4 regions of the Priestia aryabhattai genome follow, and region 3 is predicted to be linked to each of the others. Evidence: riboswitches for the same ligand, from Rfam matches in the RefSeq annotation. Region 3 holds a riboswitch; each other region holds the start of a gene.
What was found. A riboswitch is a leader RNA that binds a small molecule or an ion and turns the genes downstream of it on or off. The one in region 3 is predicted to bind thiamine pyrophosphate.
Positions count from the first base shown of each region.

Region 1: linked by a shared signal. The riboswitch ahead of M3225_RS24680 (thiamine phosphate synthase) and the one ahead of M3225_RS13990 (acetylornithine deacetylase) in region 3 are both predicted to bind thiamine pyrophosphate.
Region 2: linked by a shared signal. The riboswitch ahead of thiT (energy-coupled thiamine transporter ThiT) and the one ahead of M3225_RS13990 (acetylornithine deacetylase) in region 3 are both predicted to bind thiamine pyrophosphate.
Region 4: linked by a shared signal. The riboswitch ahead of thiM (hydroxyethylthiazole kinase) and the one ahead of M3225_RS13990 (acetylornithine deacetylase) in region 3 are both predicted to bind thiamine pyrophosphate.

Region 1 is NZ_JAMBOQ010000008.1:59,516-63,840, forward strand. It holds gene M3225_RS24665 (thiazole synthase) at 1-453, opposite strand, end outside; gene thiS (sulfur carrier protein ThiS) at 459-662, opposite strand; gene thiO (glycine oxidase ThiO) at 659-1,786, opposite strand; gene M3225_RS24680 (thiamine phosphate synthase) at 1,770-2,393, opposite strand; TPP riboswitch at 2,515-2,616, opposite strand; gene M3225_RS24685 (hypothetical protein) at 2,776-2,991, opposite strand; gene crcB (fluoride efflux transporter CrcB) at 3,039-3,428, opposite strand; gene M3225_RS24695 (fluoride efflux transporter FluC) at 3,429-3,827, opposite strand; gene M3225_RS24700 (amino acid ABC transporter substrate-binding protein) at 4,169-4,325, shown strand, end outside.
Region 2 is NZ_JAMBOQ010000002.1:875,272-879,596, reverse strand. It holds gene M3225_RS11400 (ethanolamine ammonia-lyase reactivating factor EutA) at 1-1,351, opposite strand, end outside; gene thiT (energy-coupled thiamine transporter ThiT) at 1,508-2,113, opposite strand; TPP riboswitch at 2,146-2,246, opposite strand; lysine riboswitch at 2,421-2,605, shown strand; gene M3225_RS11390 (amino acid permease) at 2,708-4,147, shown strand; gene M3225_RS11385 (hypothetical protein) at 4,184-4,325, opposite strand, start outside.
Region 3 is NZ_JAMBOQ010000003.1:168,789-173,113, reverse strand. It holds gene M3225_RS14000 (ABC transporter ATP-binding protein) at 1-530, opposite strand, end outside; gene tenA (thiaminase II) at 523-1,194, opposite strand; gene M3225_RS13990 (acetylornithine deacetylase) at 1,200-2,477, opposite strand; TPP riboswitch at 2,592-2,694, opposite strand; gene M3225_RS13985 (MFS transporter) at 2,871-4,169, opposite strand; gene M3225_RS13980 (dihydrodipicolinate synthase family protein) at 4,280-4,325, opposite strand, start outside.
Region 4 is NZ_JAMBOQ010000004.1:321,891-326,215, forward strand. It holds gene M3225_RS20215 (TetR/AcrR family transcriptional regulator) at 39-638, shown strand; gene M3225_RS20220 (MFS transporter) at 735-1,952, shown strand; TPP riboswitch at 2,144-2,252, shown strand; gene thiM (hydroxyethylthiazole kinase) at 2,327-3,133, shown strand; gene thiE (thiamine phosphate synthase) at 3,147-3,791, shown strand; gene M3225_RS20235 (pyridoxamine 5'-phosphate oxidase family protein) at 3,819-4,247, opposite strand.

The DNA.
Region 1 (4,325 bases), on a different contig from region 3:
TGGCATAATAGCATGTACGCCTAAATCTTCCAAACGGCGCGCAAGTAAAACATCATCTGATGTGTAAGGTAAAACAGTAAAGCCCTCTTTTAACAGTTCTTCACTGGCTTTTAATGTTTCAACTGGATCAGGAAGTAGCGTTTTATCACATCCAATTACTTCTACTTTCACCATGTCACAAAGTCCAGAAGCCTTTGCTAATTTAGCAATACGTACCGCCTCTTCTGCATTTTTTGCTCCAGCAGTGTTAGGCAAAAGAGTGAAACGCTTCACATCAAGCGCTTCTAATAAATTAGGCTGGTTTTGATCAAAAATATCCATTCGTCTAACAGCAAATGTTAAAATTTCTGTTTCCGACTCTTCTACCGCTTGACGCTGAGTCGTAAAGTCCGGAAATTTCCCTGTTCCTAATAATAAACGTGAATTAAATGTATATTGTCCAATTTTTAACATAATCTTCATCCTCCTCCGACAAATGAAACAACTTCTAATGTATCTCCATCTTTTAAGCTTGCATCGCTATGTTCTTCTTTTTGCAAAATGTTCTTGTTTAACTCAACAATTACAACTCGCTCATGCAGGTTCTGAGCCTGTAACAGGTGCTCGACTGTTTCAATTTCATCTCCGACAGTGACGGTCTTACCATTAATAATTAGATTCAATGAACTCCCTCCATTGCTCTCCTTAGCTGAAATGATGTAAAAAATGAATGATTCGGACTTTTCCCTAACAAAGCATCAGCCATAATTTGTCCGGTTGCAGCACTTAATAAAATACCGTTTCGGTAGTGGCCAAACGCCATGTGGAGATTTGCTACCTCAGGATGCTCTCCTAAATAAGGCCAACCATCATTTGTTTGTGGACGAAGACCTGCCCATGCTTTTTCAAATGTTGCTTCTTTGATAGCCGGCAGGAGCGTAACGGCTTTATTTAGCAAAAATTGAATACCCTGTGCAGAAACCGTCTTGGTAAAATCATGCTGTAGCTTAGTTGCCCCGATTACGATTCTTCCGCCTGCTTTAGGCACTAAATAAAAACCTTCATCTAAAAAAATCGTTTTAGAAAGCAGCGGCTTATGACTTTGAAGAGCAATACACTCTCCTTTTACAGGAAACACCTGCCCTAAATGTTCAGAAGAAATAAAGCGTTTAGCCCATGAGCCTGCTGCAATAACTACTTTTTCTCCATAAAAAAATCCTTTAGACGTCTGTACACCTTTTACTGTTTCATTCTCCATAATAAGAGAATGAACGTCACAGTATTCGAATACATCTGCTCCGTGATACAAGGCTCCATGAGCAAGAGCTTGCGTTAACTTAACCGGAGCTAGCTGACCGTCTCCGGGTATTGTAATTGCTCCGTGTATGTCTGGAGAGAGACCCGGTTCTAACAAGCGCGCTTCTTTTACATCGATCCATCTTACATGTTCATCCCATCGATGATGCTGAGCGGCTTTTTTCTTTAATACGTGTGCATCTTCTTCTGTTACAGCCACTTTTAATAAGCCTTTTTGAATAAGCTCTACGTCGATTGCCGTTTTTTCTTTTAGTTCCTTAACCAGTTCAGGAAACATGCTTCTGCTCCTAATAGCTAAGTCTAAAAGAGGACCTTCTTCATCAATTTCAGCTTGAGCGCCTAAAATACCAGCGGCTGCACTTGAAGCTTCACAACCGATTTGATTGCGCTCAAGAATGGCTACTGACGCTCCTTGTTTTGACAAATGATAAGCAATAGAAGAGCTGATTATGCCTCCTCCGATTAACAGTACATCATAATGCTTCTTCATTTTCTCCACCTCCAGATGTCCATATATGAGAATATTGTTTGATCGCTTTGAGCGGATCTTGCGCAAGCATGACACCAGACATCACAGCTATACCGTGTGCTCCTGTTTGAAGTACCTCTGCGGCATTTACAGGTGTAATTCCTCCAATGGCAATAACCGGTATTTGCACAGCGTCTACTACTTCTTTTAGTGCTGCTATCCCTCGACCTTTTAATCCTTTTTTTGAATGAGTTGAATAAATATGTCCGTATAGAATGTAGTGAGCACCATCTTTTTCAGCTTCTAGGGCTTCTTCCACGGAGTGAACTGATTTTCCGACAATAAGAGAAGGAAATGCGTCTATAACAAACGAAACGTCTAAGCTATGATAGGCAAGCTGTACTCCCTTTGCTTTTAAAGCATGTGCTACATCAACTCGATCATTTACAATAATTTTAGAGTGACAAAATGGCAGGCTTTCTAGTAAACATTGAATCTGCTTTGCCGTTTTCTTTTTTTCTCTAATATGAACAGCGCCCGCAAAAGGCGCAATAGCTGTTAAAATTTCCTGAAGCTCTTCGATTGGCTGCTTATCTGTTGTAATGACATGAAATTTAGGAATATCCACATGATCGAAACCTTTCCATTCAGAATAAAGAGAAATTTCAATCACTTCATCTTGTGCAGAGGGCTTTATTACATACAAAGAACCACTCTACAACGTAGAGTGGTTAGCATGTATTGTTATGTAAACATGATCGCCACTTCCCTACGCTGGTCCAAACCAGATCAGGTTCAAAGGGTCCGAAATACATTCGTCTCAGCTCCAAAGAGCTCCCCTAGTGATTGCTATTTATTGATTTTGTTTTTGCACTTAAAATTATAACACAACTAGATGTAAATACAATATCCCTTTGTGTTCTTACAGCTCTCTTCCTTTTATATATGTATTTTTTAAGCCTCTTTATGTAAGAGGCCCGACGCATCGCACCATTCTGCTTTTTATATGGTTAGTAATCAGTATAGTCGTCAAATTCTTCTTTGTCTTTTTCCTTTTTCCGATCCCATATAAACAGCAGGAGTAACATAATAAAAGTTAGAATATAAAAACCGTAAAAAATAAATGCCGCCACAACATTTATAAATAAAAATAAAAAACCGATGATTTGACCTGCAACAGCCACAATCAACAAAATGTATTTCCAAACTTCTGCTTTTCTATCCATTCTATACTTCTCCGTCTTTTTGTTTTTCCCTACTAGAAACGTTCTCTTTACTTAAATAAAAACGTTCCTGCCAGTAAACCGACTGTAAATAAACCAATTGTTCCAAATGCTGAAATCCCCACGTACGCCAACATTTTCCGATAAGATTTTTCTCGAATTAACTGCACGGTTTCCACACTAAACGTTGAAAAAGTGGTAAAGGCACCCAAAAAGCCAATGCCAATCATTAAAAATATTGAATCATCATAAGCATGACTCGGAACCTTTCCATAATAACTGCCGTAAAAAAGACCAAGCCCAAACGCACCGAGCAAGTTTACAAACAGCATTGATACTGGAAAAGGAGGGTTTGAAACTGTTTTTGTAACTTTTAAACCCAAAAGATAACGGCATATTCCTCCAGCTGCCCCGCCAAGTGCCAAGCTCACTATGCTCATTTACTTCACCTCATGTAATTTCACTAAATTTTCCCCTGCCGCTTCACCGCATAGATAGCCTGCTAAAGCAAGAAGAACCCCACCTACTAAAGAGACAATGACATAAATAGCTCCACCAAATAAATGGTGCTGAGTGAGAGAAATGACGTCTCCTGCAAACGTTGAATACGTTGTAAAACCGCCGCACACGCCAACACCTAGACCAAGCTTTATCCATTCTTTTGGCTTTTTCCACGCAAAAAATCCTGTTAATAGGCCTAATATGAAGCTTCCTAATAGGTTTTCAATTACCGTTCCTATTGGATATCCCGTATATAATAAGGAAAGATTCAGCAAATAGCGTGCATATGTACCAGCGATAGCACCAAAGGCAATTGAGATTAAATTTATGGCTTTCATCATATCGCTCCGTTTCATAAATTCTTCTTTAAGTGTACCATAAGGAATTTATTTCTACCTTAACATTTAACTATATGTTTATTGCACCAAAAGTCATGAAAAAATGAAAGAGAAAATCGTCGCATGAAACTTCCTTTTTACTCCTTAAATCTTCCTTAAAAATCCACTTAATCCAAATTTAAAAATCTTTCTGTATCCTGATGACAAACGGTGTATAGAAGGTATATTTCCCTTAGTTTAAGTCACATTAATCGTATAAGTTTTTTTTGTTGACTTTTGCTGTGTTCTTGTTTAGTATCACAGAGTATCATTTCCTATAAGAATACTAGGGGGTTTAGAAAATGAAGAAATTTGCTGCACTTTTGTCGCTACTATTAGCTTTCACAGTTGTGCTTGCCGCATGCGGTTCTAGCTCAAAAAATGAAGCAAACAATGGAGACAATAAGTCTTCACAAGAAGATTTATACAATAAAGTGAAAAAAGATGGCGTATTAACAA
Region 2 (4,325 bases), on a different contig from region 3:
CGATATAATCTCCATGTGTAAAATCAATTTGATCTAAACAGATAATTTCTAACTCTTTCTTCTGTTTAGCCAGTGCTTGTCCTAAAGCTTTTGCAATATCTTGCTCGCATAGAACAACGAGGCATTTAGCTCCTTTAAAACAAGTAATAAATTCAGCACTTATTATTTTTGCTAATTCTTGAAGCATCTTATAGCTGCAGTATGGAAAATGAGACAAAGCAATAGCAGCGGGAGGGTCTTCTGCGCTGAAAATAGTTGAAGCATGCATACATGCCGTTCGAGCTCTTTTTTGAAACAGCTGCGGATTCCACTCCTTTTCTTGCTGAACGGGTATCTCCATAATCGGAATATTTTTCAGCGGCAGCCGTTTAGACCCAATGTATATGGTTGATCCGCTAACTTCTGTATTTTGCATGCCGGCCCCAATTACAGTAGCGCGCGTTGTTTCAGCGGCTTGAGATACGTATATTGATTGAATATGATACGCTAGCAACGGACCGATATCTCCGTGTACGGCCACTTCCTTCACTGTTTTTGGCTTTTGTTTCTTCATCATTGCTCCTACTCCTCCTGAAACCATGATTGTTTCTGGCTGGATAGAAAATCTTGTATGAGGGGAAACGAGCAGCGAAGAGGTTTCTTTAAGTGCTCTTACATAATTCAAGGTTTCTTCAGCTAGTAATTGACAGATAGATGAAAGCTGTTCAAATGTGGCTTTTTCGCCTTCTCGTAGCATCAAGGAATTATTTTTTAAAAATTCAGTTAAATAAGGCGAGACGTAGGTTACAAAACCTTCTGAATTCAGACGAATTAACCTTCCACCTACATGCAGTGTAAACGTTTCTATCACTTTTCCGTTTTGACATAAAGCGATGTTAGCAGTGCCTCCTCCTACATCAATATTGGCAATTACTTGATTTGTTTCAGCAGAACGTTCGATTGCTCCTGATCCTTTTGCTGCTAATATCCCTTCCAAGTCGGCACCAGCTGTTGCAACAACAAAATTCCCAGCATGTTCGGCTAGATAGTGAACAATACTTTCTGCATTTTGCTTCCGAGCAGTTTCTCCTGTGATGATGACAGCACCCGCCTCCACTTGATCTAAGGAGATTCCTGCTTTTTTGTACTCTTTTTCTAGTAGTACTGTTAATCTTTGAACATCGATTTCAACGTCGTCTACCATAGGTGTGGTATAGATGGAACTTGCATACGTTACGCGACGATCAATAATTTGACAGCCTGGCAGCGTAAACTGATTTTGTTCATTTGCTATTAACAGCTTGCTTACAATCAGTTTGGTTGTGCTTGTTCCAATATCTAAACCTATGCTCGTTATCCATTTCTGTAGCATACTATCAATCCCTTATCTCGTTTGAATATGGTGATTATCATAAAACAGTTTTTTGAATATTTCACTAACTATGTTATCAAACCTGACACACTTTTGTGTAAACAAAGGTGACAAATGACAAAAAAGACTAAATCTTGGTAGATTTAGTCTTTTTTATTATGAGTGCGATTTAGTTACAATCATTCTTGATGCGGATGGAATCAACAGTGAAAGAATGATTAAGCAGGCTATTAGTGATCCTACCATTGAAATACCGTTCATTGAAAAAGAATACCACAGAGCGGACATGCCCTTTGGTGCATATGATCCCCAGAAAATAATACCAGCAATAAAGTGCCAGAAATAACGTGCGAAGCTGCCGATAATAAGGGATAAAACAATTAAAACAAAAGCTTTTGATCTGTTATTGTTAGCTAAATTTGTTTTAATAGATTGTGAAAAAATACCTCCAAAACCTATAAAAGCAAAAGCAACAATATATTCAATAAATGTTTGCAGCGCCGTTAAAATGTAAGCCGTTCCTGTTGCCAACTGCAAAAGCCCCCATAATAGACCAGATAGAGCCCCGCCTTTTACTCCCCAGCGAAAGCACATAATAAAAATGGGCACCATGGAGAACGAAATACTCACAGCCGTTGCAATTTTAAGGGAAGGCAAAAGATCAAGTAGAAGTGCCAATGCTGCAAAAATAGCTATTTCAATTTTAGCTTGTAAAGGTAATGCTTTATTCACGTTTCTCACCCCTGTTTTTGAATCATTCATATCAAACGGTTTACACAGGAGTAAGCAAATATATGCTACTATTCCCACATTCCTACGCTAGCGTTAACTAACAGGTTCTAAGGGTCTGAACAATTTGTTCACTCTCAGCACGGCGGCTCCCCCTGTGGTACGTTCGGATATTTATGTAGTATAAGAACAATATTTATTATACCATACGTTACAAAATAGATTCGATAGATTTCAAAGATGTTTCTATTTTCTGAATCTATTTTTTATAATGACAATCGTTTTAGTATTTGATATACTTCTTTTATGTCAATTGAATATAAAAAACCCTCATCCTAATCGATGAGGTAGAGGTCGCAGTTTTTAATAGTAAAGTAACGGAAATGCAGAGAACATTGATGATGTTGCTTGAAAGGAAAAATTGCCGAAGTTTAGATCACTTCTCGGTTGATTTAAGCTGGGACTGTCTCCGAACAGGAACAGAACTGTCACATCATGCGAGTGATGTGAAGAGCTATCTTCACGGAAGGTTGACGCGGTTTTCAGATTAAAAAGCGCGCACATATACTGCGGGCTTTTTTTATGTTATTCCGTCTCTTTCCGTACATTCGAAAGGAGTATTTATCTATGCAAGAGCAGCAAGAATTAAAACGTGGGTTGAAATCTCGCCACTTAACGATGATTTCATTAGGAGGAGCCATTGGAACCGGCTTATTCCTAGCAAGTGGTGGAGCAATTCACACAGCAGGACCTGGGGGAGCACTTTTAGCTTACGCTATCATTGGCGTAATGGTTTACTTTTTGATGACCAGCCTGGCGGAGCTCGCAGCTTATATGCCTGAAGCTGGTTCGTTTAGTACGTATGCGTCTCGGTTTGTAGATCCATCCTTTGGTTTCGCTCTCGGCTGGAACTACTGGTATAACTGGGCTATTACGATTGCAGCTGAATTATCCGCTGGAGCCCTTATTATGAAATTTTGGTTCCCGAACTCTTCTTCTATTTTATGGAGCGCCCTCTTTTTATTAATTATGTTTGGGCTTAACTACCTTTCTGTAAAGGGATTTGGTGAATCTGAATTTTGGTTTTCTTTAATTAAAGTAGTAACGGTTATCATCTTTTTAGTTATTGGTATTATGATGATTTTTGGTATCTTTAACAATGAAGCACCAGGTTTTAAAAACTTCACACTTGGTGATGGACCCATTCACGGTGGATTCTTTACTGTACTAGGTATTTTTATGGCTGCTGGTTTTTCATTCCAAGGAACAGAGCTGCTTGGAGTCGCAGCGGGAGAAAGTGAAGATCCGGAAAAAACGGTTCCTCGCGCAGTTAAACAAGTCTTCTGGCGCATCTTGTTATTTTATATTTTAGCTATTTTTGTTATCGGAATGCTTATTCCATACACAGCTGATTCATTAGCAAGTGATGACGTGCGAGTAAGTCCGTTTACTCTAATATTCGAACGAGCAGGTCTGGCGTTTGCAGCATCAGCTATCAATGCCGTTATTTTAACAGCCGTTTTATCTGCTGGTAACTCAGGTATGTATGCTTCTACGCGTATGCTGTGGAACTTAGCGAAAGATGGAAAAGCACCAAGGTTCTTAGCAAAAGTTAATAAACGAGGCGTTCCGGTTAATGCTTTAATCGCAACGGCACTTGTCGGTACACTTGCATTTGGTGCTTCATTTTTTGGAGACGGAGCGGTATACACATGGTTACTTAACGCTTCTGGTATGTCTGGTTTTATTGCTTGGTTAGGAATTGCGATTAGCCACTATCGTTTTAGAAGAGCATTTGTTGCTCAAGGTCATGATTTAAGTGAACTTCCATATCATGCGAAACTTTTCCCATTTGGCCCTATCTTTGCATTTATTTTATGTGCCGTTGTTATTTTAGGCCAAAACTATTCGGCGTTTATGGGTGACTCGATTGACTGGTACGGTGTACTTGTTTCTTATATCGGACTTCCTTTATTCTTAATTGTTTGGTTAGGATATAAATGGACGAAAAAGTCGAAACTTATCCCTTTAAAAGAATGCCAAGTAACAGTGAAAAAGTACGAATAAAAAAAGCTCTCTATTCTTTTGAATAGAGAGCTTTTTTTATTTGAGTTGATCAGCAAAATGAAGAGATATATAGGCGGGTTGGTTTTTCATAACTAGCATATAACCTTTGAGGGGACGATTAGAGTAATCGGCAGCTTCTATATAGTAAATACGCTGAATTAACCTGCTTAAATGGGTT
Region 3 (4,325 bases):
AGCCATTCCTGCATCGACAAACGCGTAATGGCATCAAGCGCACTGAAAGGCTCATCTAAAAGCAGCACGTTAGAACCGCTTAATACCGTTCTTAGAAAGGAAACACGCTGCTTCATTCCTCCGGATAAATCACTGGGAAAACGGTTTTCATATCCTTTTAACCCAAACTCTTCGAGCAGCTGAGATACTTGCCTATGAGCACTTGCTTTTGACACATTGTGAAGCTCAAGCGGCAGCGCTGCATTGTCTAGAATTGTACGCCACGGAAGGAGCAAATCTTGCTGCGGCATGTAGCCTACTTTTCCAAGACGCTTTTCATAAGACTGTCCGTTAATAACTATATCGCCTTCACTTTGCTGTTCAAGACCTGTAATGAGGCGAAACAACGTACTTTTTCCCGAGCCGCTTGCTCCAACGATACTGACAAACTCGCCTTCTTTCACGTCTAAGTTTAATGATTTTAAAATCGGTTGGTCACCGTTTTTGTAGGTAAAACTGACGTTTTGGAAAGATAACACAGACTTATTCATGGATCGGCCACATCGCTTCGTTATAAGCCATATCCCAGAACATATACTCAAAACGCGTCGTATTTAAGAAAGTTTCTTCGAGTTTTTCTAATTCAGCTTCTGATTTGTCTTCAGTAAGTGAGTCAAATAAGTTAATACACCATGTCGCCAGTGCGCCAAATTCTTCTGAGCTGTACATCTCAATCCACTCACGGTAAAATTCATTGTTAGCTCCAGACTTTTCACTGAGCTCTTTTCCTATTTCCCAGTAGCTCCACATACAAGGTAAAAGAGCCGCCACTAATTCAGCTAACGTTCCGCTTTGACCAACGTGCAGCATATAGTGTGTGTATGCCAATGTTGTAGGAGATGGCTGCGCTTTTTCTAATTCTTTTTCGCTGATTTCAAATTTCTTGGCATACTCACGGTGCAAGCTCATTTCTTCATTTAATGTAGAATCTAAAAGTGTAGCAAATTCCCCCATCGTTTGGACATCGGTAGCCTTCATGGCTCCAATCGCAAATAACTTGGCATAATCAATTAGGTAAAGATAATCTTGAATCATATAAAAGCGAAACTTCTCCTTTTCAAGCGTTCCATCTCCCATCCCCTGTACGAAGGGATGATTATGATTTTGACGCCAAATAGGCTGAAGCTTTTCGTATAATCGTTCACTAAATTTCATGATGATCACTCCTTATGCGTATGCAGCCACGTATAAATGAACTGCACCATCACTTTTGTATATTGAACAAGCTGATTCACATCTAATTGTTCGTTCACAGCATGTGCATTCGCTAAATTTCCCGGACCGTAAATAGCTGCCGGAATACCGGCATCGGCTAGCCAACCGCCGTCTGTTACGCTAGTTGACACATCAATTGGAGGCTTTTTTCCTTCAATTTGTTCATGAGTATTTGCAAGCAGCTGCACTCCTGCATGACCTTCATCAATTTCTAATGACGGAAAGATTTCTCCTCTGTCTTCAATCATCGATGTGCCTCCCCATTCAAAGGTTGGCAGATTATCTTTTAACCATGGATCTGCTTTTGCAATAGCTAAAATGTATTCTTCCACTTCTCTTGATACTTGGTCGTACGATTCATTAGGATAATAGTGAACGGTGATCCACAGCCTGCATTCATCTGCAATAAAAGCAGCATGCCTTCCCCCTTCAATTACCGCTGGATTAATCGTATTTGTCCCTGGCAAAAATCCTGGATAGCTCTTTGTAATAGCCCAGTGACGTTCTAATTCTTGCAGCCCTCCGATAACTTTTGCCATCTTTTCGATAGCGCTCGCAGCTAACAGTCCTCCTCCAGCATGAATCATACTTCGGCGTGTACCGTCATGATAAGTTTTGCTGCTTTTTATGGTAATCCATCCCGTGATAACTCCGCCTTGACCTTGAATATGTAAATCACTCGTATCCGCTACGAGCGCAAAGTCAGCTGTATATCCTTTCTGACAGCATTGCAGCGTACCTGCTTCTCCCACTTCTTCTCCTACAACAGATTCAAAAATTAAGTCTCCCGGAAGCTCAATTCCTGCTTCTGTTAAAAGCTGGACTGCAAATAACGCTCCTGCCAAGCCGCCTTTCATATCCGCAACTCCGCGTCCGATTATCGTATTGCCTTTCACGACAGCTTCAAACGGATCTGTCTCCCACTTTTCATTTTCTTGTACCTCAGCAACATCCATATGCCCGTTAATAATCAAGCTTTGGTAGTCTGCTGATTTTTTTCCTTTTAACGTCCCCACTACGATAGGATCGTTGGAATATAAGTCCCACATATCGATGGAAAACCCGCAGTTTTTAAGAAAATCCGCTACGTATAGCTGCGCTTCATGAGAATTTCGTGCAGGAGGCGCCGGCGTTTTATATGAAACAAGCGTTGTTAATAACCGGATTAGCTCCTCTTTGCGCTCCTCTACCTGTTTGACAAGCAAATCAATTGTTTCTTCCATGTATGACACCTTCCTTTACGCATAAAAAAACACTTCTTTCGCAGGAAAGAAGTGTTTTTGTGTATATAAACAAAATTATTATAACGAGTTCGTAAGGGAATCCCATACAAAACATTCATTACAATACCTCTTTCCTACGCTAGTATTACCTAGTTCAGGTTATAAGGGTTAAGACTTCTCGTCTCTCTCAGCTTCGAAAGCACCCCTAGTGGTGTTGTATCTTTATGAAATTAATCTATTATCATATGTTTACCTTTAATAGTTTTATCATAGTAAAGCGTTTTATTCAATAGAAAGGTTTATGATCTAGCAATGAAAATAGTTTCCTTTTTAGTAAAATAAAAAGCACAAACCTTTTTCAAGTAGTGTGCGCTCTTTACTTTTATAAGATTACTAGTTAGCTATCGGCTTCTTTAAAAATACGCCATAACTAATAGCGCCAATTAAAAGCAGTCCTGCGCCTAATAGGAACACCACTGTAAAAGTTCCGGTTGCATCTAATATAAATCCCGTTACAATAGGGGCCATTGCTGCTCCTAGAAACCCTCCGAAATTTTGAATAGCGCCGAGTGAAGCAACTTGTTCCCTTGGTGCAACATCCGCCGCTAGGGTCCAAATTACGCCTGATGGCAACTGTGATGCGAAGTAGCCAATGGATAATAAGACAATACTCAAGGCTGCGTTATCAATAAAAGGAACGGGTGCCACCGATGCTGCCGCCAAGATCGCCCCGCCTACAATTGGAATTTTTCTTGCTGTTACTGCATGAACTCCTTTTCGAATAAAACGATCTGAAATTGCACCGCCGAGCAACACTCCTATAATTCCAGCTAGAAACGGAATAGCAGCAATCCACCCCGTTTGTTTTAGACTGAAACCGCGCTCTGTTTCTAAGTAGCTCGGAAGCCAAGTTAAATAAACCCATATTGTAAACATAATTCCGAAATTCCCGATAATCATAAACCACGTGCTTTTATATTTAAAAAGCTGTGACCATTTTGCTTGTGAGGTATGACTGCTTTTTATTTCTTCTTTAGGGACAGCTTTCACTTTATTGGCAACATAATCCGGATCCCGATATATCTTTAGCCAAACAAACATCACAATAAAGCCGGCTGCTCCTATAACAACAAACATTCCTCTCCAGCTCATCGTTAAAAGTAATACCGTTAACAACGGCGGAGCAATCGCATTAGCAATTTGAGACCCTGTATTAATAATAGAAGTAGGAAGGCCACGCTCTTCTTTTGAAAACCATCTTTCCGTCACTTTAATTCCGGATGTGAAAAAAGGAGATTCCGATACACCTAGAAGCATTCTCATGGCATAAAGAGCGGAGTACGTGTTAGTAAAAGCACTTGCTACCGTTGCTACAGACCATAGGCCAGATGCCCATGCAAACATTTTTTTTGGCCCGTATTTATCAACCAACCAGCCGGCAGGTAGATTTGCTAAAGCATATGGCCATAGAAAAGCTGAAAGTAAAAGACCCATTTGTGTAGAGGACAGCCCAAACTCTTTAGCAATAGTGGTATTAGCGATACTTAAATTGGATCGGTCTAAATAGTTAACAACTGCTCCAATTAACAATACAGTAATGAGCCACCAGCGTATATTCGTCTTTTTTACATCTTTTTTTACAAGACCCAAATCTTTGTTAACGCTTTCATTTGTTTTAGATGTAACCGCCATAGAACATTCCTCCATAACTTTAATAGTTATAGTGAATGAGCTGCCTGCTTATAATCAAACAGCCCTATTCACTAGAATTGCATGAGTTTATTCAGAACATGAACCATTTATTAAACACTGCTTTTTGGATGAATGCTATTTAGTTTATCATCTAAT
Region 4 (4,325 bases), on a different contig from region 3:
CAGTATAAATAATAAATGTGCGGGGCGGTGGAAATAGCTTGAATAAAAAAAAGCTTCAAAGTGAACAAACAAAAAGAAAAGTGGCAGATGCCGCTAAAGCATTGTTTTCCCAAAAAGGCTATAAAGCTACGTCTATTGAGGAAATTGTAGAAGCTACGGGAAGCAGTAAAGGGAATATTTATTATCACTTTAAAAGTAAAGAAGGACTTTTTCTCTATTTAATAGACGAATGGGATCTCGAGTGGGAAAGAAACTGGAAAGAAAGAGAGGCTCTTTACAAAACAACAAGAGATAAGCTTTTTGGAATTGCGGAGCAAATCATTTTAGATGATTTGAATCATCCTCTTACGAAAGCTGCCGATGAGTTTTTTAACAACGAGGAAAAGGGTAGCGATATCGAAGAGCGAATTGATGAGATGGTGAAACGACACGTGGAGTTTAACCGCGAACTTTTGCAAAAAGGCATTGATGAAGGTGAGTTTTCTCATAAAAATGCAGAACAGCTTGCAGTGGTTTTAGAAGGGCTGTTTGTGGGGATGAGCCGCATGTCTCGAAAAACGAGCACGGAAAATGCCCTGCAGCTTTACCATTCAGCAATCGATGTATTTTTAAACGGAATTATAGCAAGGTCTTCTTAAATAGTCGGGGATGCTTATTGCGGTAATGAGTAATCCCTCATTATTTTGTATTTTTATAGACCGAACGTTCAGTATTTTTGTAATCAGGAGGTTTATATGTCATTATTGTTAAGAAATCGAGCGGCGATTTTGCTGCTTATGCTAAATATTTTTATTATCTTTACGGGAATCGGTCTCGTTATCCCAATTATGCCAACATATATGACAGAGCTTCATATCAATGGCAGCGTGATGGGGCTTTTAGTAGCGGTGTTTTCGTTAACTCAATTTCTGTTTTCACCTTTAGCGGGCCGGTTATCAGATTCGTTAGGGAGAAAGAAAATTATTGTAGCGGGAATGATTGTTTTTGCCCTGTCTGAATGGTTCTTTGGTTCAGTGAGTACCCCTCTTTTATTATTTGTATCCAGAATGTTAGGCGGGGTCGGGGCCGCGCTTATTATGCCTGCTGTTATGGCCTATACAGCAGACGTGACGTCTGCTAAAGAACGCGCTAAAGGAATGGGCTATGTGACGGCGGCGATTACAACAGGATTTATTATTGGGCCAGGTATCGGAGGCTTTTTAGCTGAATACGGCATGCGCGTACCGTTTTATATGGCCGCAGTAGCAGGAGGCTTGGCTGCAGTGATTACGCTGTTTGTTTTGCCGGAGTCCCGTCCTGTACAAAATCCTGCTGTTTCAAATAAAGAGAATCCAAAAGAAGATCGGCTGCTACTGCAGCTTATGAATTCCTATAAAGAACCTTATTTTTTAAGTTTAATTATCGTTTTTGTGACATCGTTTGGATTATCCAATTATGAAACGATCTTTTCACTATTTGTTGATCATAAATTTAGCTTTACACCAAAAGATATTGCGTTTGTCATTACATTTGGCTCTATTGCAGGGGCTGTGGTGCAGGTTACGATTTTTGGCTGGATTTTAAATAAGTTCGGTGAAAAAAGAGTAATTTCGTTTTGCTTGATGATGACGGGACTTTTTATTTTACTTACGCTATTTGTGCACACATACTGGCTTATTATTGTTGTGACATTTATCGTCTTTTTAGCAACAGATATTTTACGTCCCGCAATCAGCACGCAAATGTCGATGATGGCACAAGACGACCAAGGGTATGTAGCCGGACTAAATTCTGCTTATACAAGTCTTGGGAATATTATTGGACCCGTTGTAGCAGGCTTTCTCTTTGATATAAACATTAATTATCCATACGTATCAGCTGCACTTGTTCTGCTGCTTTGTTTTCTTTTATCTTTAAGAGCAGGGAAGGACCGAAAAACAGCTGTGAGAAATCAGGCGGTTCAAGAGAAATAACGAGAAGGAAAAAAATGATAGAATTCTTAAAATAGAAGACCTCTAGTAGCTTATGGGAGGTCTTTTGATTATTCTTTTAGTAAAGGTGTAAGATTTACAACGCTACTCAGCCTATAGCGAAGCTTTATTTAATCGGCAAAACAGTGAAATGGTTGCAAATAAAAAAGGTTAATAGTAAACTTTAAACGTAACAAGAATAGTATGGGAGCTTGCGCGGGGCAGGCTGAGAGTACAGGGACGCCTGTTGACCATTTGAACCTGTTGGATAATGCCAGCGCAGGGAATGTGAGTACATACCAAAGCACTTTGCGCATGCAAGGTGCTTTTTTGTCTTTTTTTGCAGGGTTAAAACTAAATGAAAAGAGTGAGAGAACATGGATATTAGTAAAATTTCAGCTCAATTAGAAAAAGTAAGAGATACAAGTCCGCTTGTTCATAATATTACGAATGTTGTGGTAACCAATTTTACAGCAAATGGACTGCTTGCACTAGGAGCTTCACCTGTTATGGCTTATGCGAAGGAAGAAGTGGCTGACATGGCACGAATCGCCGGAGCGCTTGTCTTAAATATGGGTACACTGACGGCTCGAGAAGTGGAAGCAATGAGAATAGCTGGGAAATCAGCAAATGAAAATGGCGTGCCGGTTATTTTTGATCCTGTAGGAGCTGGAGCGACACCGTTTCGTACAGAAGTGGCACGTCAGCTTGTAGAAGAATTAAATATCGCAGTTATTCGTGGTAACGCTGCTGAAGTTGCAAATGTAGTAGGCGAGTCATGGCTCATTAAAGGCGTTGATTCATTAGAAGGCCAAGGAGATGTCATTGAACTTGCTGAGAAAGCAGCGAACAAATTAGATACAGTGATTGTTATCACGGGTAAACAAGATGTAATCACGGATGGAAATACAACGTATACAGTAGACAACGGTCACCCGTTATTTACGAGAGTGACGGGTACTGGATGTCTGCTGACATCAATTATAGGAGCTTTCGCCGCTGTAGAGAAAGAATATGTCGAGGCAAGCGTTGCTGCTTTAAGTTTTTACGGAGTGGCAGGTGAAATCGCCGCAGTGAAAAAAGGTGAAGAAGGGCCGGGAAGCTTCCAAATTGAGCTGTTAAATCAGCTTCATCTTTTATCTGGGCAGGATATTGAATCATATGCAAGAGTACATCAACGTTAAAAGGAGCCGGAAAATGACAAACGAAGAAATTAAAAAGCTGCTGCAAGTTTATTTTATAATGGGCAGCAATAACTGTACAAAAGATCCGCGAGAAGTGTTGAAAGAAGCAATTGAAGGCGGCATTACCGTGTTTCAATTTCGCGAAAAAGGCGAAGGTGCGCTAACGGGGGAAGCGAAATATCAGCTGGCGAAAGAACTGCAGCAAATTTGTCACCAGCACAACGTTCCTTTTGTTGTAAATGATGATCTTGACTTAGCGATTCGCATACAAGCAGATGGCGTTCATATTGGACAAGAAGACGAAAAAGCTCACGTTGTTCGAGAGAAAATAGGAAAAGGAATTGTGGGCGTCTCTGTTCATAATGTACAAGAGCTGAAGCAGGCGATGAAAGACGGAGCGGATTATGTAGGAATGGGACCTGTTTTTCCTACTTCCACAAAAAAAGACGCAAAAGCAGTGCAAGGTACGAAATTAATTGAAGAAGTGCGAAACCAGAATATTGACTTTCCAATTGTAGGAATCGGTGGTATCACGCCTGAAAATGCCAAACAAGTAGTAGAAGCAGGTGCAGATGGCGTTTCTATTATTACGGCGATTAGCTTAGCTGCGTCTCCAAAAGAAAAAGCAGCTCAATTAAAAGAAGCGTTAGGAAAATAAAAAAAGCGCACAATGTGCGCTTTTTTATTATAGCTGAACAGTTTGAGGAGTTTCTTCGCCTTCATTCATAAAGCGAATTTCGTTCGGCGTAATTTCAAGAACAACATACTCAGGGTCATTTGGACCGTCAAACCACTCTTTCATATGATCGTTCCATATACGTCCTTTTAACTGATCACCGGTACGAAGAACAGCTGTACCAGATAATTCTAAGTATTGATCGCCATATCCTTCGCCGCTGTAGCCCAATAGTACGTGTACGTTCGGATTGGCTTCGATTTCTTCTGCTTTATGTGTATTGATATTTGTTGGTGTGTAAAGAGCGATACCATCTTCATCGCTAAAGAATGTCATATAGCGAGAGTGGGGTTTGTTGTTTACAACTGTGGCTAATGTTCCTACACGATTTCCTTCTAATACTTCATTTACTTTTTTAGCAATTTTTTGTTCATTCATTTTATCCATCTCCTTTATTACTTTTTATGTTCCTCAATCGAAGATAAATAAAACATACATGTCTAAAAAAATATAAGT